Linked DNA regions of Maricaulis maris. The main gene of each other region encodes a partner of the protein of the gene in region 3 in a complex. Links are inferred from orthologs where the notes say so. Each region holds a gene or a part of one and is shown on either strand. Other genes may lie near its edges.

What was found. The genes of interacting proteins can lie anywhere in the genome.
Region 1: the proteins of accD (region 3) and accC are in contact, whole or in part, in a solved structure (PDB 8UXZ), measured with the Escherichia coli proteins. The link is inferred for Maricaulis maris from one-to-one orthologs.
Region 2: the proteins of accD (region 3) and AAA969_RS11425 are in contact, whole or in part, in a solved structure (PDB 8UXZ), measured with the Escherichia coli proteins. The link is inferred for Maricaulis maris from one-to-one orthologs.

Annotation. Positions count from the first base shown.
Region 1 is NZ_AP027270.1:1,669,731-1,674,017, forward strand. The notes cover bases 130-2,989. They hold accC (acetyl-CoA carboxylase biotin carboxylase subunit), read left to right. Parts: upstream 130-816; coding sequence 817-2,163; downstream 2,164-2,989. Other genes in these bases: aroQ (type II 3-dehydroquinate dehydratase), read left to right, coding at 130-293; accB (acetyl-CoA carboxylase biotin carboxyl carrier protein), read left to right, coding at 315-791; aat (leucyl/phenylalanyl-tRNA--protein transferase), read left to right, coding at 2,199-2,849; AAA969_RS07790 (DUF2155 domain-containing protein), read right to left, coding at 2,816-2,989. In the rest of the region: more of aroQ, read left to right, coding at 1-129; more of AAA969_RS07790, read right to left, coding at 2,990-3,295; AAA969_RS07795 (NADH:ubiquinone oxidoreductase subunit NDUFA12), read right to left, coding at 3,338-3,754; AAA969_RS07800 (hypothetical protein), read left to right, coding at 3,910-4,287. UniProt on the Escherichia coli protein: This protein is a component of the acetyl coenzyme A carboxylase complex; first, biotin carboxylase catalyzes the carboxylation of the carrier protein and then the transcarboxylase transfers the carboxyl group to form malonyl-CoA.
Region 2 is NZ_AP027270.1:2,406,112-2,410,433, reverse strand. What follows is about bases 130-3,024. They hold AAA969_RS11425 (acetyl-CoA carboxylase carboxyltransferase subunit alpha), read left to right. Parts: upstream 130-1,008; coding sequence 1,009-2,040; downstream 2,041-3,024. Other genes in these bases: AAA969_RS11420 (CsgG/HfaB family protein), read right to left, coding at 2,045-3,024; AAA969_RS11430 (site-specific tyrosine recombinase XerD), read left to right, coding at 130-916. Outside these bases: more of AAA969_RS11430, read left to right, coding at 1-129; more of AAA969_RS11420, read right to left, coding at 3,025-3,295; AAA969_RS11415 (hypothetical protein), read right to left, coding at 3,297-3,722; AAA969_RS11410 (hypothetical protein), read left to right, coding at 4,309-4,322. UniProt on the Escherichia coli protein: Component of the acetyl coenzyme A carboxylase (ACC) complex. First, biotin carboxylase catalyzes the carboxylation of biotin on its carrier protein (BCCP) and then the CO(2) group is transferred by the carboxyltransferase to acetyl-CoA to form malonyl-CoA.
Region 3 is NZ_AP027270.1:132,606-136,007, forward strand. Bases 1-2,933 are described here. They hold accD (acetyl-CoA carboxylase, carboxyltransferase subunit beta), read right to left. Parts: upstream 1,958-2,933; coding sequence 1,043-1,957; downstream 1-1,042. Other genes in these bases: AAA969_RS00650 (folylpolyglutamate synthase/dihydrofolate synthase family protein), read right to left, coding at 1-1,047; trpA (tryptophan synthase subunit alpha), read right to left, coding at 2,017-2,811; AAA969_RS00665 (hypothetical protein), read right to left, coding at 2,822-2,933. In the rest of the region: more of AAA969_RS00665, read right to left, coding at 2,934-3,199; AAA969_RS00670 (BrnA antitoxin family protein), read right to left, coding at 3,312-3,402.

The DNA.
Region 1 (4,287 bases), 1.5 Mb from region 3 along the record:
GGCAGTCCAATCATGAAGGCGAGCTGATTGACTGGCTGCATGACGCAAACGTCAATGCGAGTGCAGTTGTTTTCAACCCGGCTGCATTTACCCATACATCGGTCGCTTTGCATGACGCCGTTCGCGCTATAGAACCTCCCGTCATCGAAGTTCACTTGAGTCAGACTGCAGCACGCGAAGCCTTCCGGCATCATTCTTACATCGCCCCTGCGGCGCGTGGATCGATTACCGGTCTCGGGCTGCAGAGTTATCTTCTGGGCATCACCGCCGCTGTCTCCTGTCTCGGCAACTGACGGAACCAAAGGTCTTACATCATGAGTTCTGATTCCCGATCCAGCTCCCCGATCAGCGCCGATCTCGTTCGCGAGCTCGCCGACATCCTTCGTGACACCGACCTGTCGGAAATCGAAGTCGAACGCGGTGACTTGCGTCTGAAGATTGCGCGTCAGGTCACGGCAGCGCCGGTCGTGCATGCGGTCGCCGCTCCGGCCCCGGCTGCAGCCCCGGCCGCTGCGCCGGCTGTGACGGCTGCGGCGCCGGCCGCGCCGGCCGACAATCCGGACGCCGTCAAATCGCCGATGGTGGGCACGGCCTACCTGAAGCCGAACCCGGATGCGTCTGACTTCGTGAAGGTCGGCGATCAGGTGAAGAAGGGCGATACCATCCTGCTGATCGAAGCGATGAAAACCTTCAACCCGATTACCGCGGAGAAATCCGGGACGGTGACGGAAGTCCTCGTCGCGGATGGCCAGCCGGTGGAATACGGCGAACCCCTCTTCGTCCTGTCCTGACGCGACCAGCAAGGCGAGCGACGACATGTTCGACAAGATCCTGATCGCCAATCGCGGCGAAATTGCCCTTCGCGTTCACCGCGCCTGCCGGGAGATGGGCATCCGCACGGTTGCGGTGCATTCCGAGGCCGACGCCAACGCCATGCATGTGCGCCTGGCCGATGAGAGCGTCTGTATCGGACCACCGCCGGCCAACAAGTCCTACCTCAACATCCCGGCCATCATCACGGCTGCCGAAGTGACCGGCGCCCAGGCGATCCACCCAGGTTATGGCTTCCTGTCGGAAAATGCCCGTTTCGCCGAGATCGTCGAAGCGCACGGCCTCGCCTTCATTGGCCCGACGCCGGCGCACATCCGCATGATGGGCGACAAGATCACCGCCAAACAGGCGGTCATGGATGCCGGCATTCCGGTCGTTCCGGGCTCCGAGGGCGGCGTCGAGACCTACGAGGACGCGGTCCCGATTGCCGAGTCCATTGGCTACCCGGTTCTGATCAAGGCGGCCTCGGGCGGCGGTGGTCGCGGCATGAAGGTTGCCGAGACAGCCGAAAAGCTCAAGGAAGCCATGGAAACGGCCTCGGCCGAAGCATTGGCGGCCTTCGGTGACGGCACCGTCTATATCGAGAAATATCTCGGTCGGCCGCGCCATATCGAGATCCAGATACTCGCCGACACGCATGGCAATGTGGTGCATCTGGGTGAGCGCGATTGCTCCCTGCAACGGCGCCACCAGAAGATCCTCGAGGAAGCCCCTTCACCGGCCCTCAATGACGAAGACCGCAAGAAGATCGGTGAGGTTGTCCGCAAGGCGATCGAGGCGATCGGCTATCGCGGCGTCGGGACCATCGAATTCCTGTGGGAGAACGGGGAATTCTATTTCATCGAGATGAATACCCGCCTGCAGGTCGAACACCCGGTCACCGAAATGATCACCGGCATCGACCTGGTGCGCGAGCAGATCCGCGTCGCCGACGGTCAGCCGCTCGATATCAAGCAGAGCGACGTCAAGTTTGACGGCTGGGCGATCGAGTGCCGGATCAATGCCGAGAACGCCCGGACATTTGCGCCGTCACCCGGCCTGGTCACGGACTTTCACGCGCCCGGCGGCCTTGGTGTCCGCCTCGATTCCGCCCTTTATGCCGGCTATGCCATCCCGCCTTACTATGACAGCTTGATCGGCAAGCTGATCGTCCACGGTCGGACCCGTCACGAGGCGCTTCTGCGCCTGCGCCGGGCCCTGGAGGAAATGGTGGTTGGCGGTGTGCAGACCACGATCCCGATCTTCCTCGAATTGCTTGAGGAACCGGATTTCGTGAGCGGCAATTATCACATCCGCTGGCTGGAAGACTGGTTGGCAAGCCGCGAGGACTGATCCCGCCCGCCAGCCAGCCGGAAGCAGGAGTTGGCATGCGCGGCTTCGGCCCACAGGAATTGCTCAACTGCTATGCGCGCGGTGTCTTCCCGATGGCGGAAGGCCGTGACGATCCGCGCATATACCTGCTCGATCCGGACGAGCGCGGCATCATCCCGCTCGATGATTTCCATGCCTCACGCAGTCTGCGCAAAGCCGTGCGTCAGGACCTGTACCGGGTCACCGTGAACCAGGCGTTTGAGGCCGTGGTCGAGGGCTGCGCAAAGCCCGCTCCGGGCCGCGAGGAGACCTGGATCAATGAGGCGATCATCCGCCTTTATTCAAGCCTGCACGAGGCTGGCTACGCCCATTCGGTGGAGTGCTGGTCCGGCGCCGATCTCGTCGGCGGCCTGTATGGGGTATCACTCGGGGCGGCGTTCTTCGGCGAGAGCATGTTTTCGCGTCGCCGCGATGCCTCCAAGATCGCGCTGGTCCATTTGATCGCGCGGCTGCGGGCCGGCGGCTACAGTCTGCTGGATACGCAATTCACCACCGAACACTTGGAAAGCCTCGGGGCCATCACGATCCCGCGCAGCGCCTATCGCGAGCGCCTCGCCGATGCCCTGATTTTCGAGGCCGACTTCGATGCCCTGCCGGAAAACGTCTCCGGCCGTCAGGCCCTGCAGTCGATCACCCAGACATCATAGACCGCATGTTCGAGCGGGTTCTGGGCCGGGCGCGATGCGAACATCCAGCCTGAAAAGATCTGCTCACCCTCGACATCGACACCAAAGCCGTCGGTCCGGCGATCATTGATCTGCAGGAAAGCATAGGTTTCCGGCGTCTCTTCCGGCGGGCGCTTGCGGCAGTATTGCGCGGTGATCGACAGCGCGCCGAACTGCACCGTGTCGCCGATGGCGACCTCGAAGTCGCGCGTGCGGGCGGTCACCTTGTCGAGCCCGCGCAGCACGACGATGCTGCCCGGCTGCGAGGACAGCGGACCGCGCTCTGCCGTGTTGTCGGGATCATCCCGGCGCAGGAGATCAGAAGTCTCGTCCGCAGACACAGACGAGCCGGAACCCGTGCTGTCCTGCGCCCAAACGGGGGCAGCCAGACCGAGCGCAACAATCAAGGCAAGTATGGAAGTTTTCATGGCAGCCACCCTGTCGCGGGATTGTGACGCGGTAAAGGCGAATTATGCCTCGTCCGGAGACCAGGCCTCGTAATCGCCCGTTGTCGACTGGCGACGGTCGCTGACGGCAAGCGAGCCGGTCGGGCGATAGGCGTGGACGGTGCCGGTGAGATTGGGATGGTGATCCTTCTCCCAGGACTGGCGGAAGAGCGGCGCGTCTGTGGGCACCTCGTCAAAGGTGTGGTGCAGCCAGCCATGCCAGTCGGACGGGACCCGCGAGGCGTCGGCATAGCCCTTGTAGATAACCCAACGGCGCTTCTGGCCCTGGCCATCCGGTCCGGTCTCGCCGGCTTCCTCGAAATAGCGATTGCCATATTCGTCCGAGCCAACCTGCTTGGCGCCGCGCATGCGCAGCGTCAGGAAGGTTCCCGGCGTGGCGTCTTTCCACCACACAAACAGCTTTGAGATCAGTCCGAACATTGTCAGCGGCTCCGAGTCGGTCGAGGCAGGCTTGGCCTATATGCCCCCGCGCGGCGGGCGGGTCCAGTGTTGAACGCGGCGGGTTTCAGGTCGCCGGGTCGGCGCGGTACACTTTGTGTTCGCCCGAGCGATTCGGGACATGAGAGGACAGTCGCATGCAGGTCTTCGGTCGCATTGCTGATTTCATCGCCGAGACAGCGTCCGCGGGCGCGACGGATACCCACGAGCTTGCCGAGTTTGACGGCGATCGCGATGCGGCGATGCCCGGGGAGCGCGACGTTACGACGCCGGCCGGGTGGAGCCTGACCGCCGCCCAGGGCCTTGCTGACCTGCTCACCACACCGCGGCCGCTGGCCACCAGCCCGCGCAAGGGCGCCAAGAGCTTCAGCAAGCTGACCCCGTCATGCGCCGACGGCGAGGAACGGGTATGCGAATCCGATTTCGCGACGGTTGTGCAGCGCCTGTCGGGTTCGCTGGCCTGGTCGGCGGCACGACAAGGGGCCTTCGCGAGCGATGCAGACGCCGATCTGTTT
Region 2 (4,322 bases), 2.3 Mb from region 3 along the record:
TCTCGACATGATGGCTGCCGAACGCGGGGCCGCCGCCAACACACTCGATGCCTATCGCCGCGATCTTGACGATGTCGCCGGTCGTCTGGCGGCCCGCGGCCAGGGGCTGGATGCGGCCACCACACCGGACCTCGAAGCCGTGCTGGCCGGGTTTGCGGCCGACGGTTTGGCGGCCTCGACGGCTGCGCGCCGCCTGTCCGCGATCAAGCGCTTTTACCGCTTCCTGCTGTCGGACGGGGTCCGCGACGACAATCCCGCCACGCCTCTGCGGGCGCCGAAGCAGGGCCGTTCGCTGCCCAAGATTCTCTCCGAGGCCGATGTCGATGCGCTGTTTGACGCGGCGACCACACTGCCGGGTCCGGCCGGTCTGCGCACCCGCGCCTTGATGGAGCTGCTCTATGCCGGCGGGCTTCGCGTGACCGAGCTTGTGTCCCTGCCGCTGGGGGCTTTCGTGCAGGCCGAACGCTGTATCCAGATCACCGGCAAGGGCGGGCGTGAGCGACTGGTGCCCCTGACCGAGGCTGCCCTGGAGGCGGTGTCGGCCTACAAGGCCGTGCGTGAGGCTCACCTGCCAGCCGACAAGACGCGGGGCGGCAAGGCCGCGCGTTTCCTCTTTCCCTCCCGCACCGCCAAGACCGGTCATCTCACCCGCGAGCGCTTTGCCCAGATACTCGGTGAGCTGACTGTCGCGGCAGGTCTCGATCCGGCGAAGGTCTCGCCGCACGTGCTGCGCCATGCCTTTGCCACACACCTGCTGGCCCGGGGCGCTGATCTGCGCAGTGTCCAGATGCTGCTGGGTCATGCCGATGTCTCGACCACGCAGATTTATACGCATGTGCTTGACGAGAGGCTGAAATCCCTCGTCCAGTCGGCACACCCGCTCGCCCGTCGCGATGGTGACGACCCTTCCGGTTGACCGATGCGCACGCGCGGCTTTTGAGGCTTGTGACACCGGGGCGGGGTGGTTAGGTTGCCCTCCGCTTTTGTGATCACAGGCGTTGGCAGGGCATGTCCGACCCCACTCGTACCTATCTCGATTTCGAACGGCCGCTGGCCGAGCTTGAAGCCAAGATCGAAGAGCTCGAATCCCTTGCGGGTGAAGACTCTCCGGACACGGCTGAAGAGACGGCGCGCTTGCGTCAGAAGGCGAGCGAACAGCTTGCCGCGCTCTATTCCAAGCTCGACCCCTGGCGCAAGACGCTGGTGGCTCGTCACCCCGAGCGCCCTCATTTCCGTGATTACCGCAAGGCGCTGATCGAGGATTTCGAGGAATTGTGCGGCGATCGCCGCTTCTCCGAGGATGCCGCCATCGTCGGTGGCCTGGGCCGCTTCCGCGGTCGCTCCGTGGTCGTGATCGGCCATGAGAAGGGCCACGATACCGAAACCCGCATCAAGCACAATTTCGGCATGGCGCGCCCGGAAGGCTATCGCAAGGCGATCCGCCTGATGGATTTGGCCGAAAAGTTCAACCTGCCGGTTCTTACCTTCGTGGATACCGCCGGTGCCTATCCCGGGCTTGGCGCGGAAGAGCGCGGCCAGTCCGAGGCCATCGCGCGCTCCACCGAACGCTGCCTGACGCTCGGCACGCCGCTGATCTCCACCATTACCGGTGAAGGCGGGTCCGGCGGTGCCGTGGCCCTGGCCAGCGCCAATGTCGTGATGATGCTGGAACATTCGATCTATTCGGTGATCTCGCCGGAAGGCTGCGCCTCCATCCTGTGGAAGGATTCGGCCCGATCCAAGGACGCCGCTGTCGCCATGAAAGTGACCGCGCCGGATCTGCTGGCCATGAAGCGATCCAAGGACGCCGCTGTCGCCATGAAAGTGACCGCGCCGGATCTGCTGGCCATGAAGATCGTCGACCAGGTCATTCCGGAACCGATTGGCGGGGCCCATCGGCATGCCGCGGCCACGATGACCTCGGTCGGCAATGCCATCGAAAAGCACCTCGGGCAGCTCGAGCAGATGGACGCCAAGGCCCTGCGCCAGCAGCGCCGCGAGCGCTTTCTGGCCATTGGCCGGACCCTGCCGGGCGCCTGAGGGATCAGCCCCGCATGACCGGTTGCCCGTCGAACGGGGCGACGGCGCAGGTACCACCGCGCTGACGGATCGCCTCGCAAGTTGCCACGGCCTCGCTTTCGGTCTGCCAGCTCCCGGCCAGAAGGTGGAATTCGGCACCGCCATGACCTTGTTCGACCCGCAGGACGCGTCCGGCGCGTCCGGCCAACAGGTCGGCATAGATCGCGCGCAGCTCGCGCCACTCACGATTGACGTTCCAGACCGTCAGCTCTGAGGCGATATGCAGGCCATAACCATTCGTCGGCGGCAAGCGGGATGGCGGTATCGGGTTCCTCGGGATCTCGCTCCGGGCGTTACTTGCCAGAGCCTGAGGCTGTTCGGGTAGCGCTTCCTGCACCAGAGTCGCCGTCGGAGCAGGCCGGATCTGCGCCGTTTGTTGACGGGCCAAGGCTGGTTGGCCATCGATGCAGGAACCGGATTCAAGGTCGTAGAGCATCGCCATGAACTCGAAGACCGCGCGGTCGATCATGCTCCGGACGGCGGTCTGAACAGGTTCCAGCGCGCGTTCGCCCCCGCCAATATCCAGGACCGTCCCGTCCAGGAAGGCATAGACACCAGCTTCGACTTCCTGTCCACGGATCTGCTTGCGCAGGGAGCGGACCGCGAGGACCTCGGTGGAGCGAACGTCAATCAGGCGCAGGTCAATTCCGACATCGACGATGTACTCGCTGCCGCCAAAAGCCAGCGCGCCGCCGGTCTGGCTGGTGGTATTGGCAAAGGCGTTGGTTCCGCTCGAGCGAATATTTGGATTGAACTCGGTAATTCCGCCAACCAGGTAGAGGTCTGCGCCCTCCATCTGTCCGCGCTGGACCGTGCGAAGAACATTGGGCGCATCCCGGACCAGGCCGCTCTGGGCATAATCGAGCTCGACCTGCACGACGCCCATGTCGAAGCGCTCCACCAGACGCATGCCGGCCTCTGATGCGGCGGTTATTGCCATCAGTGTGGCGCCCTGGGTCAGGCGGCGACCGGAGAGGTAGTCCTCCGCACCTGTCAAGTCGGAGATATGTCCGACGGCCAGCCTTGGCGCGGCATAGTTCTGCGACCGGGCATGGTCGGCCAAGCAGTGCAGGGCTTCAGTATAGACGCTCCGGGACTGGACGACCGGGCTCCCCGTCAGAGGCGCGACATACGCGACCGGGGCGTCCGGATCCTGCGTCGTCGAGCAGGCAGGCAGCAATAGGGCTGCGATGAGCGGCAGGGCAAAGCGACGCATTCTATCGGCCTCTCGTCTGGGGCGTGCCGTTCACATTGACGGTCTGCGAGCTGTTGTTGGTCTGGTTGATGATGATGGTGCTGGCCACGGTCCCGGAAATCGAGACGCTATTGCCGATGCTGACGGCTGTCGTGCCCGCCCGGCTCAGCGTTCCGCCCATTGGAAGCGTGGAGCCGCTTCGACTGGCGAGGCCTGCGCGGGTGCGGGCCGGGTTGTTGCTGGCGCCGGATCCCATCAACTGGCCGTTGATAATGATCCGGTTACCGTTCTCGTCTCGCCCTGCGGGCTGATATGGCTGTGCACTTTGCGAGAATGTGGTGCCGTATGGCTGGGTTTGCGGCGCGCCAAAGCTGTTTGTTTGCGCGAAGGCCGGGCCGACCAGAGCCAGGCTGGTAGCGGCTCCTATTATATAATGTGCGATGTTCATGGTCCGCTCCCGGATATCTGTTGTTCGGGATGTGAACTGCAACGGTGAGGCCAGATGCCGATCGATGCCGGGCCATTTATCTCCAATTTTAATAAAATCAGGATTTTAACAGGGAGAGGAGATTCCGTTAACATTTACAACAAGTAAAAATACTCCTATTGCGGGATTTATGCCGACAAAATTAAACAATGAAATTCCCCTATATCGCTAAAAGAAAAATCTCAAATATCCTATTAATTGAATTCGAGGATCTATTATTTTTCTTTGTTGATTATAGGGTTTCGAGGATGTCCGCTTTTACATTCTGTGCCTATATGAGAAATTGTGTTATAAAATTGAACACTTCATCTGTGCCAGTGTCCCAAATTTGCGGTTAATTTTTTTGTGCAAATTTGAATCAATTAACCCCATCTCGTCGCCATAAGTTTTACCGCGGAAAACCGTATTTGTTTTGAATGCGATATTTGCCGTTAATCCATTATAAATACTAATGAAATCTCCGGTTTTGGAGTGGTTCGTCGGTTGCGAGGTCGACCGTGCAGGCGGGACGACCGTGCTGCAGCTTTAGTCCTAGGAAGGAAACGACATGAGCAAGAAGAC
Region 3 (3,402 bases):
ATCCTTGTCCGGCGAGAAGCCGGCGATGATGACGAGGGGGCGGTCATCGCGCTCGTCCATGTCCGCCAGGGCGTGGGAAAGCGCCTTGGCGGCCGCCTCGTTATGGCCGCTGTCGAGCCAGAGTTCGGCATCGGCTTGGCGGGCGAGGTCGCCGATCGGTCCAGTTGTGAGGCGCTGCAGGCGACCCGGCCAGCGAGCGTCACCGATACCCTTGGCGACCGCGTCTTCGGGCCATTGCAGGACCGCCGCGCAGGCTGCAGCCGCACCGGCATTGAGTACCTGATGGGGGCCCAGAAGGCCCGGCGCCGGCAGGTCCCAGACCTGGGTCTCGTTCTCGAAGACCAGTCGTCCGTGCTGCATGTAGGCGTTATAGTCGCGGCCCCAGACATAGGTTGGTGCGCCGACCTTCTGCGCTTCATCGAGAATGGCCGCCTCGGAGACGGCGCACTGGTTGGCGACGACCGTCGGGACCCCGAACTTGCAGATGCCGGCCTTGATGCGGGCAATATCGGCGAGTTCACGGCCGAGGAATTCCTGGTGGTCGAGACTGACCGGTGTGATCACCGACAGGGCCGGTCTGGCGATGACATTGGTTGCGTCCAGGCGTCCGCCCATGCCGACCTCGAGGATCAGCCGGTCGGCCGGGTGCTCCGAGAACAGCAGGAAGGCCGCGGCGGTGGTGATCTCGAAGAAGGTGATCGGTTCGCCGAAATTGGCCGCCTCGCAGCGGGCGAAGGCTTCGATCAGGGTGTGGTCATCGGCCGGCTTGCTGTCGAGCAGGATGCGCTCGTTGAAATTGACCAGGTGCGGCGAGGTATAGATATGCACCCGCTCGCCCTTGGCGCGGGCCATCTCGGCGAGGAAGGCGCAGATCGAGCCCTTCCCGTTGGTGCCGGCGACATGGATGGTTGGCGGGAGATTGTCCTGCGGCGAGCCAAGCGCTGCCAAAAGCCGCTGGAGGCGGCCCAGGGAGAGGTCAATTTTTTGGGGATGCAGGCGTGCAAGGCGCGCCAGCGCGTCATCGAGTGCTTGTCGACGCGTGCTAATGGCTTCCCCCGTCGCTCACCACATGATCGGCTGGCGGCGGTGCCAGGGAGGCAGGAATGGACGTGCCCGGCTTTTTCATCATGACCCTCAGGAGACGGGCCAATGTAGCGGGAAGGTCGGCACGATGCACGACTTTGTCGACCATGCCCTTTTCCAGCAGGTATTCGGCGCGCTGGAAGCCTTCCGGCAGTTTCTCGCGGATGGTCTGCTCGATAACGCGCGGTCCGGCAAAGCCGATCAGGGCCCCCGGCTCGGCGATGTGGACATCACCCAGCATGGCGTAGGACGCGGTCACACCGCCGGTGGTCGGGTCCGTCAGAACGACGATATAGGGCAGGCCGGCCTCGCGCAGCATCTCGACCGCCAGCGTGGTCCGCGGCATCTGCATCAGAGACAGCGCGCCTTCCTGCATGCGGGCGCCACCAGCGGCCGTGAAGACGATCATCGGCGCCTTCCGGGCGATCGCGGTCTCAGCCGCCTTGATGAAGCTCTCGCCGGCTGCCATGCCGAGCGAGCCGCCCATGAAGGCAAAATTCTGCACCAGCACAACGGCGTCAAGCCCGCCGATCTGGCCGGTCGCAATCGCCATGGCGTCATCGCGCCCGGTCTTCTTGCGGGCTGCGGCCAGCTTGGTCGTGTAGGGTTTGTCGTCACGGAATTTGAGCGGATCCTTGACCACGACCGGGGTTTCGATCTCGGTGTACTCGCCGTCGAAAGTGAACTGGAAGCGATAGGCTGGCGCGATCCGCATGTGGTGACCGGCCGGCGTCACGAAGAGGCCGGCTTCCAGATCCTTGTGGAAGACCATCTCCTCGGAGATCGGGCATTTGACCCAGAGATTGTCCGGCGTGTCGCGCTTGGAAAAGATCTTCGACATGCCCGGCGGCGTGATCTTGGACAGCCAGTTCAAACCATTCGACTTTTCGGTCATGCGTGTCGGTCCCGTAATCGTTCCGGCCAGCTGGCCGCTTATCCCTGGCGCCGCGCGGTATGGACCGCCGACGACAGACGTTTCACCAGGCCGGTTGCCCCGTCAACGCCGCCCTCATGCATGGCGTCGACAATGGCCGATCCGACCACGACAGCATCAGCCCGCTTGGCAATCGCCGCAGCCTGTTCCGGCTCGCGAACACCAAAGCCGACGGCGACCGGAAGGCCCGAAGCGGCCTTGACCCGGTCGACGGCAGCGCCAACCTCGGTGACCACGCCGGTTCCGGCCCCGGTCACCCCTGTCGTGGAGACGTAATAAACGAAGCCCGACGTATTGGCGACCACGGTCGCCAGACGGTCATCATCCGTGGTCGGCGTCGCCAGGCGGATCAGGGCGATGTCCTGCTTGTTGAGCGCGGTGCGCAGCTCGGTGTCTTCCTCCGGCGGAATGTCGACGCAGATCAGACCGTCGACGCCAGACTTGGCCGCGGCCTTGGCGAAGGCCTCCCAGCCCATGGAAAAGATCGGGTTGGCGTAGCCCATCAGGACCAGCGGCGTTTCCGTGTCGCGCTTGCGGAATTCGGCAGCCTGGGCGAGCGTGCCCTTCAGCGTCATTCCCGCCTCCAGCGCTCGCAGCGCCGAAGCCTGAATCGCCGGACCATCGGCTGCCGGATCGGTGAACGGCATGCCCAGCTCGATCACATCGGCCCCGGCAGACGGCAGCGTGTTCAGGAGCGCTTGGCTGTCGCCATCGCCCGCCATCATGTAGGCGACAAATCCGGCACGATTATAGGCGGACAGTTCCGCGAAACGGGTGGTGAGGCGGTTGGTCATTCTTGTCCCGTCAAAGGTTGGAGGTCGGGCAGGTTGGGGAGCGATTAAGCGTGTAGTCCAGCCAGAGAAGACCGCCTTCGCGCGTCAGGTCCAGCCGCAAGACTTCTTCGCATCCCGTGTCTGGTGTGCGTCTAACGGCTTTGAGCAGGTTCTCGTCCGATTCCCCTACGCGCCACTGGTCTGCGATCAAATGGTCCATGTGGAACTCAATGACGCCAGGTTCAGGTCGACCCAGCATCATCAACCGTTGATTGAGTGTGCCCGTCAGATCAATCGAGGCCGAGTTGTCGGGGCCAAATACGACGTGTGCTGGAGTTGGCAGATACCCTCCCATCAACACAATCGAACTCTCAAAGTCCTGGCTTGAGAGGCCGAGCGCGCTGGTCATAACAATCGCTCCGATCACAATGTTGCTCCCGACACGCGTGTCACTACTGACACATCTTCGCCGCAGCGTGCGCAGTCTGACTTAATCACGACTTGCGGCGTCACAGTCCCACTCACGCCCGCTTCTTCTTCGCATCCACAAACGCCCGCAGAACGGCATTCATGCGCGTCTGATAGCCTTTTCCACTCTCCTTGAAGAAGGCG